Regions from separate parts of the Oerskovia sp. NPDC060338 genome, predicted to be linked through region 1. Evidence: riboswitches for the same ligand, from Rfam matches in the RefSeq annotation. Region 1 holds a riboswitch; the other holds the start of a gene.
The links. A riboswitch is a leader RNA that binds a small molecule or an ion and turns the genes downstream of it on or off. The one in region 1 is predicted to bind FMN.

Region 1 (4,203 bases):
GCGCGATCAGCGCGGCATCCACGACGTCCAGCCCGAGCACCCGCCCCACGAGGAAGACCCCGAGCGCGGGCACCCCGCCGATCAGCACCCACACCTCGTCCGAGGACGCGAGCCGCAGCCGCTCGGTGATGGTGTGCTCGGCGTCGCGGAACCGCCCGCCGATCGCCGACACGTACACGTGCGCCGCCCAGTACCCCACGAGCACCCCGGCCACCGCGAGCATCACGAAGTCGCTCGACGCGTCGTGCGTGCTCGAGACCGCGAGCATGAACCCCGAGACCACGGCCCCGTACAGGAAGTCGGCAGGGCCTCCCCGCGCGAACCGGTCGCTCAGGCTGTCGCGCTGGGCGTGGTGGTCGACATGCTTCCAGGAGCGCGCCGCCTGCTCCCCCTCGCCCGCGCCGCCCTCGGCTCCCCCGTCGGAGCCGGCCGCCCGCGTCTCGTCACCGTCAGTCATCCGCGTCGCCTCCGGGTCGCGTCGGCTTGTCGCCGCCTCTCTCGTCACTGTAGCGACGCCGTCGGGCACGGCGCGCGGCGACCAGCCGCCAACCTGCCTGCACCCCGCGCGGCGACCAGCCGCCGACCCGACGGCGCTCCATGCGGCGCCCGCGCACGGACCATCTGCCGAGCAGCCCCCGCCCACGCCCTCACCGCGGCATGCCCCGCCCGCAGGACGCGGTGTACCGTCCCGTTCATGAGTGCCGCACGAAGCAACACCCACGCGCAGGCGGTCGACGCGGCGATCGAGCTGTTCACCCGGAAGGGCTACGAGCAGACGACCGTCGAGGACATCGCCGACGCCGCACAGATCAGCCGGGCCACGTTCTTCCGACGGTTCCGCTCCAAGGAGGACGTGGTCTTCGCGGACCACGAGCTGCTCCTGGACGCCGTCGTGGTCCTCCTCGGCGAGACCCGTCCCGCCGCGCGGGGCGTCACCCCCGAGGAGCTCGAGAACGTCGACCCGTACGTCGAGGTGTGCAAGGCGGCCCGGCTCGTGTTCGACCACCACGTGGGCCAGCGCGAGACGTCGGTCGCGCGGCACCGCCTCCTGCAGGACGTGCCCGCGCTGCGCGACCGCGAGCTCGTGACCACGCACCGCTACGAGCGCGCGTTCACGTCCTACCTGCGCGACACCCTGCCCGCCGACACCCGGAACTCGACCGCGTCGGTCGCGTTCGCGGCGTCGGTCGTCGCGGTGCACAACGCGATCCTGCGCCGCTGGTTGCGCGACCCCGACCAGGACCTGCGTCCTGAGCTCGAGGAGGCGTTCGCGGACCTGCGCCGCGCGGCCCGCAACCCCGCAGGCCCGACGACGGAGCCACCCCAGTCGTCCACGTCACCCGGGCGCACCGGGGGCGAGGCGGGCGACGGTCCGACGGCGGGCCCCGCTGCCGAAACCACCGTCGGTACCGTGCCGACCCGCCGCGTCGTCGTGACCGTGCTCGACGGCGACGTCGACCCCGACGAGGTGGCCCGGGCCGTGCGCGACGCGTTGAGTGCGTGATTCGGCTGCGGCTCGCCGGGCGTGTCGCAGCCGAACCACGCACTCGGCACAGCACCGACGAGCCCCGGGAATGCACCGGTACCATCGGCGGTTGCAGCACTACAACAAGCAGTACGCACGAACGTGCTCCGGGGTCGGTGCAATTCCGAGCCGGCGGTGACAGTCCGCGACCCGCGCCCACGCGCGGTTGACCTGGTGGAACTCCAGGACCGACGGTGAAAGTCCGGATGGGAGGAAGCACGTGCGGCACGGCCGTCCCCGGCCGGGTCGGGCACGACGATCCGTCGAGCCCGCCCACGACCTTCGGGACCGGTCTCGCCGTGGTGAGCGCCGCCGTCGGGCAGCCCGGACAGGGCATCCCCGACCAGGCGCCCGCCCTCACCCCGGAGCCGCCGTGCCCAGGACGAGGGAACATCGATGGACCTGATCCACGCGCTCTTCGACGCGCAGCTGACGATCGGCGGCCAGCACCTGCTGTGGCGGGAGATCGTCGGCAACGGGTTCGGCCTGGCGTCCGCGCTCGGAGGCATGCGCCGCAAGATCTGGGCGTGGCCCGTGGGGATCGTCGGCAACCTGCTGCTCCTCACGGTGTTCCTGGGCGCGGTGTTCGCGACGCCCAACCCCGTCAACCTGCTCGGCCAGGCCGGACGCCAGGTCATGTTCGTCGTCGTGTCGGTGTACGGCTGGGTCCAGTGGCGGCGCACCCGCGCGCGCCTCGGCCAGGACGCGGCGAACCTCGACGCGGACAGCCACGGGGTGTCGGTCGAACCGCGGTGGGCCACGTGGCGGCAACGCCTCTTCCTCGTCGTGGCGCTCGTGGGCGGGACGCTCGTCCTGACCCCGATCTTCCGGATGCTCGAGTCCTACGAGCCCGTGTGGGCCGACGCCTGGATCTTCATGGGCTCGCTGCTCGCGACGTACGGCATGGCCAAGGGCTGGGTCGAGTTCTGGCTGATCTGGGTCGCGGTCGACATCGTGGGCGTGCCCCTGCTGGTCGACGCCGGCTTCTACGCGTCCGCGTTCATGTACGTGTTCTACGGGGCGTTCACGCTCGTCGGGTTCTTCGTGTGGTGGCGCGTCGACCGACGCGCCAAGGCCCTGCGGCTCGCGGGCTCGCACCCCGACGCAAGCGCGGGGGCGGCCGTCGTCGGACGGGACTGACCCTCCCCCTGCCGTTCGCCCCGCCCCGGGCGGATACTCGGAAAGGGTGCGCCGCTCGCGCAGCGCCCCCGCATCCGGCTCGACGACGCGACGGGAAAGGCGGCACCACCATGGCCACGCGACTCAACCCCTACCTGAACTTCCGCGACGACGCACGACAGGCGATCGAGTTCTACCGCGACGTGTTCGGGGGCGAGCTGACGATCAGCACGTTCGCCGACTTCCAGGCCTCCGAGGACCCGGCCGACGCCGACAAGGTCATGCACTCCCAGCTCGAGTCCCCCCACGGACTGGTCCTCATGGCCGCGGACACCCCGAGCTCGATGGAGGTCCCGACCGGCGCGGGATTCTCGATCTCGCTGAGCGGCGAGCAGGCGGACGACGCCGAGCTGCGCGGCTACTGGGACAAGCTGTCGTCGAGCGGGAGCGTGACCGTGCCGCTCGAGGTCGCGCCGTGGGGCGACGCGTTCGGCATGTGCGTCGACGGGTTCGGCGTGAGCTGGCTCGTGAACATCGCCGGGCCCGCCCAACCCTGACCCGGGCCTGACCGGGAGACCCGTCGCCCGGGGTCGTGCGCACCCCGGGCGGGGCTCCGCGATCGCCGCTGATACCGCGTCTCTTGACCTGAGACGCGATATCACGCACCATGAGGTGTATCGCCCGACACCGACGTCCGGCCCGACACCGGGAGCATCCCCCATGACGATCGAGAACCCCGTCCGCCAGAACGTGACCGAGCCGGACTACGACCTCTCGCAGCCGCTCGGCATCGACTACGCCGGCGCGTTCTCGGACGCGACCGACGCCGACCGCGACCTGCAGCAGCGGGTCCGCACGTTCGTCCAGGACGAGGTCCTGCCCGTGATCGACGGGTACTGGGAGCGCGCCGAGGTGCCGTTCGGCCTCGCCAAGCGCATGGGTGAGCTCGACTTCCTGCGCGACGGCGTCGACGTCCCCGGCTCTCCCCGGATCAGCCTCATGGGCGCCGGTCTCGCCGAGATGGAGATGTCGCGCGGCGACGGCTCGGTCGCGACGATCTGCGGCGTCCAGGGCGGCCTCGCGCTGCGCTCGATCCAGCTCCTCGGCTCGGACGAGCAGAAGGCCGAGTGGCTCGGCCCGCTCGCACGCGGCGAGAAGCTCGGCGCGTTCGCCCTGACCGAGCCCACGCACGGCTCGGACTCGGTCTCGCTCGAGACCACGGCCCGCCGCGAGACCCGCGACGGCGTCGAGGGCTTCGTGATCGACGGCGAGAAGAAGTGGATCGGCTTCGGGTCGTGCGGCGACATCACGGTGCTGTGGGCGCGACTGGTCGGCGAGGACGGCGACAACCAGGTGCACGGGTTCCTCGTGCCCCAGGACACCCCGGGCTACGCGGCCACGACCATCGAGGGCAAGGTCTCGCTCCGCGCGATCTGGCAGGCCCACATCGTCCTGACCGACGTGTTCGTCCCGGCCTCGGCCATGCTCCCGGGCGGGCGGTCGTTCAAGGACACGGGCCGCGTGCTCCAGGCGACGCGCCTCGGGGTGGCGTGGTCCGC
Region 2 (4,203 bases), on a different contig from region 1:
CCTGCGCAAGATCTCGCGCTCGACCCTCGAGGAGTGGCTCGAGGTCATCTCCGCCGACGCGCCCGACGACGTCACGCGCCTCGCGATCACCCAGTCCCACCCCGTGTGGATCGCGCGCGCGATGCGCGAGGCCCTGATCGGCACGGGACGCTCGGCCGACGACCTGGCCGAGCTCCTCGAGGCCGACAACACCGCACCCCGGGTGACCCTCGTGGCGCGCCCCGGCCTGGTCGGCCGCGAGCGCCTCGCGGGCGAGGTCACGCACGACGTGCGCGGGGACGCCACCACGGAACCCGGCCGCTGGGCCCCCACGGCCCTGGTGCTGTCCGGCTCGGACCCGGCCGCGATCCCCGCGGTCCGCCACGGCGCCGCAGGCGTCCAGGACGAGGGCAGCCAGCTCGTGACGCTCGCGTTCGCGGCAGTGCCCACCCTGCCCGCCGCACCCTCGACGCCCACGGCGGGCGACCGGTCCGACCGTGCGGCGAACCCCGACGAGCGCTGGCTCGACCTGTGCGCGGGCCCCGGCGGCAAGGCGGCGCTCCTGGCGTCCCTCGCGGGCGAGCAGGGTGCGCGCATCGTCGCGAACGAGGTCGCCCCGCACCGCGCCCGCCTGGTCGAGCAGGCGCTCGCGGCCGTGCCCGCGGACGCGGTCGAGCGCGTGCAGGTGGGTGACGGGCGCCGGGTGGGGGTCGAGGAGCCCGGCGCGTACGACCGCGTCCTGGTCGACGCACCCTGCACCGGCCTGGGGGCGCTGCGCCGGCGCCCCGAGTCGCGCTGGCGCCGCACCCCGGGGGACATCGCGACCCTCACGACGCTGCAGCGCGAGCTGCTCGGCTCGGCCCTGGACGCGGTGCGCCCCGGCGGCGTCGTCGGGTACGTCACGTGCTCCCCGCACCTCGCGGAGACCCAGCTCGTGGTCAAGGACGTCCTGGCCGGGCGCGACGACGTCGAGGTCCTCGACGCGGCCGCGGCCGTGCGGCAGGTCGCGGGGGACGACATCCCCCTCGCCGACCGCACCGACGTCCAGCTGTGGCCGCACGTCCACGGGACCGACGCGATGCACCTGACGCTGCTGCGCCGTCGGGCCTGAGCACCTGCCGTCCGCGGCCGGGTCGGGTGGCCCTCGCCACCCGACCCGGCCGTTCCGCGTCTCCGCACGGGGCGCGGGCGCCCTCTAGGCTGGTGCCCATGTCCGCACTCATCGCCCCCAGCATCCTGTCCGCCGACTTCGCGAACCTCGAGCGCGACCTGGGCGCGATCGCGACCGCCGACTACGCGCACGTCGACGTGATGGACAACCACTTCGTGCCCAACCTGACCCTGGGGCTGCCGATCTTCGAGCGCCTGGTCCAGGTGTCCCCGGTGCCGATCGACGCGCACCTCATGATCGCCGACCCCGACCGCTGGGCGCCGGGCTACGCCGAGGCGGGCGCCGCGTCCGTCACGTTCCACGCCGAGGCCGCCACGGCCCCCGTGCGCCTGGCGCGCGAGCTGCGCCGCCTGGGCTCGCGCGCGGGCCTCGCGCTGCGTCCCGCGACGTCGGTCGAGCCGTTCCTGGACCTGCTGCCCGAGTTCGACATGCTCCTGGTCATGACGGTCGAGCCCGGGTTCGGCGGCCAGTCCTTCATCGAGGGCACGCTGCCCAAGATCCGCCGCATCCGCGACGCGGTGTCCGAGGCAGGGCTCGACGTGTGGATCCAGGTCGACGGCGGCGTCTCGCGCGCCACGATCGAGCGCGCGGCCGAGGCCGGCGCCAACGTGTTCGTCGCGGGCTCCGCGGTCTACGGGGCGCAGAACATCCCCGAGGAGATCGCGGCCCTGCGGGCGCTCGCGGAGGGCCACGCGCACTGACGCCGTTCACATCGGTCCAGCCCGCGGGACGGGCGGGGCCGCGTGCCTGCCGGCCGACGCCGGTGTGGCATGCTGGGTGGAGACGAGAAGCCGGGCCCGGCGCGCACCTTCGGTGAGCAAGGTCCGGGTTCGAGCGCATGAGCAGTACGCACACACGTGCTCCGGGGTCGGTGCAATTCCGAGCCGGCGGTGACAGTCCGCGACCCACGCCTCGGCGTGGTTGACCTGGTGGAACTCCAGGACCGACGGTGAAAGTCCGGATGGGAGGAAGTACGTGGCGGCGCGGGGCGGAGCCCTGTGCCGTGGTGTCGTGACGTCCGTGGACCCTCAGGGGTCCCCGTGGCGTCGCCGACCCCTCACCCCGGAGCATCGTGCTCACCGGGAGGAGGACGCATGGGCGCCAGGCCCACCCTGACGATCGACGCCGCGATGGTGCGCGCGCTCGAGCTGGCCGCGCGCGGCCCCGCGCACGGCCCCAACCCGCGCGTGGGCGCCGTCCTGCTGGGACCCGCGCCCCGCCCGCTGGACTCCCTGCCCGACGCCGCCGCTCCCGGCCCCGTGGACGACGCACCCCGGGCGGTGCTCGCCGAGGGCTTCCACCGGGGCGCGGGCAGCCCGCACGCCGAGGCCGCGGCCCTGGCCGACGCCCGCGAGCGCGGCGTGGACGTGCGCGGCGCGACGGCCGTGGTGACGCTCGAGCCCTGCAACCACACCGGACGCACCGGGCCGTGCGCGCAGGCGCTGCTGGACGCGGGCGTGGCGGAGGTCGTGTACGCCGTGGGGGACCCGAACCCCGTCGCGACCGGCGGCGGCGAGCGCCTGCGCGCGGCCGGGGTGCGCGTCGCCGCGGGGCTGCGCGAGGCCGAGGGCGAGCGCCTGCTCGGCCCGTGGCTGGTGGCCGTGCGCCGGGGGAGCCCGTACGTGACCCTCAAGCTCGCCACGACCCTGGACGGGCGGGTCGCCGCGGCGGACGGCACCTCGCAGTGGATCACCGGACCGGCCGCGCGCGAGCACGCCCACCGGGTGCGGGCACAGGTCGACGCGATCCTCGTGGGCACCGGGACGGTCCTGGCCGACGACCCGTCGCTCACGGCGCGCACCCCCGTGCCGGCACCGGGTGGGGCCGCCGAGGGCGAGCACGAGGCGGGGCTCGCGGGGCACCGGCCGGTGCGCGCCGCTGGTGGGGTGGTCGGGCTGGAGCCCGGGCTCGCGGGGCATCAGCCGGTGCGGGTCGTCGTCGGGCTCCGTGACCTCCCGCCGCACGTGCGGCTCGCGCCAGGAGGGTCCTGGACCACCGACGGCGGCGGCCCCGTGCTGCACCTGCGCACGCGCGACGTCCGCGCGGTCCTGGCCGAGCTGGCCGGGCGCGAGGCCCGCCACGTCCTGGTCGAGGGCGGCCCCGGCCTGGCGACCGCGTTCCTCGCGGCCGGGGCCGTCGACGAGATCCACGCCTACCTCGCGCCGGTCCTGCTGGGCGCGGGCCTGGGCGCGGTGGGCGACCTGGGCGTGACCACGCTCGCGGGCGCCCCGCGCTTCGTCACGCACGACGTGCGCCGCCTGGGCGCGGACGTCCTGGTCGTGGCCCGCGCCTCGCCCTCCGCCCACCACCCGACCACCGTCCCCAGCACCACCCCCGAACAGGAGAGCTGATGTTCACCGGAATCGTCGAAGAGATCGGTACGGTCCGCGAGATCGCATTCCCGGGCGGCCAGGAGTCCGACGCGGTCCTGACCGTGCACGGCCCCCTCGCCACCTCGGACGCGCACCTGGGCGACTCGATCGCCGTCAACGGCGTGTGCCTGACCGTCACGGGCGTGGGACAGGACGGCACGTTCACGGCCGACGTGATGCCCGAGTCGTTGCGCCGCACCGCGCTCGGCGACCTGGTCGCGGGCTCGCCCGTGAACCTCGAGCGGGCCGTGCGCGCCGACACGCGCCTGGGCGGGCACATCGTCCAGGGCCACGTCGACGGCGTCGGCGAGCTCGTGCGCCGCACGCCGGGCGAGCGGTGGGACGACCTGGTCCTGTCCGCGCCCGCCGGCCTGACCCGCTACGTCGCTGAGAAGGGCTCGATCACGGTCAGCGGCGTCTCCCTGACCGTGACGCACGTGGACGAGACCACGTTCGGCGTCTCCCTGATCCCCACGACGCTCGAGGCCACGATCCTCGGCTCGCTCGTGCCGGGGGACCGGGTCAACCTCGAGGTCGACGTGATCGCCAAGTACGTCGAGCGCCTGCTGGGCGCTCGCGGGACCCACGCGTCCGGCGCCCCAGGCGCGACGACCGCCGCCGACCTGCTCGGTACGAGCGCAGCACAGGAATGAGCACCGCCATGAACACCGTCCCGGACAG

Region 2: linked by a shared signal. The riboswitch ahead of ribD (bifunctional diaminohydroxyphosphoribosylaminopyrimidine deaminase/5-amino-6-(5-phosphoribosylamino)uracil reductase RibD) and the one ahead of pnuC (nicotinamide riboside transporter PnuC) in region 1 are both predicted to bind FMN.

What each region holds. Positions count from the first base shown of each region.
Region 1 is NZ_JBHXCQ010000001.1:56,758-60,960, forward strand. Features, by position in the region: gene ACFWGN_RS00275 (hypothetical protein) at 1-457, opposite strand, end outside; gene ACFWGN_RS00280 (helix-turn-helix domain-containing protein) at 695-1,504, shown strand; FMN riboswitch at 1,624-1,749, shown strand; gene pnuC (nicotinamide riboside transporter PnuC) at 1,922-2,665, shown strand; gene ACFWGN_RS00290 (VOC family protein) at 2,776-3,201, shown strand; gene ACFWGN_RS00295 (acyl-CoA dehydrogenase family protein) at 3,365-4,203, shown strand, end outside.
Region 2 is NZ_JBHXCQ010000005.1:243,416-247,618, forward strand. Features, by position in the region: gene ACFWGN_RS08505 (RsmB/NOP family class I SAM-dependent RNA methyltransferase) at 1-1,090, shown strand, start outside; gene rpe (ribulose-phosphate 3-epimerase) at 1,189-1,851, shown strand; FMN riboswitch at 2,004-2,129, shown strand; gene ribD (bifunctional diaminohydroxyphosphoribosylaminopyrimidine deaminase/5-amino-6-(5-phosphoribosylamino)uracil reductase RibD) at 2,245-3,501, shown strand; gene ACFWGN_RS08520 (riboflavin synthase) at 3,501-4,175, shown strand; gene ribB (3,4-dihydroxy-2-butanone-4-phosphate synthase) at 4,184-4,203, shown strand, end outside.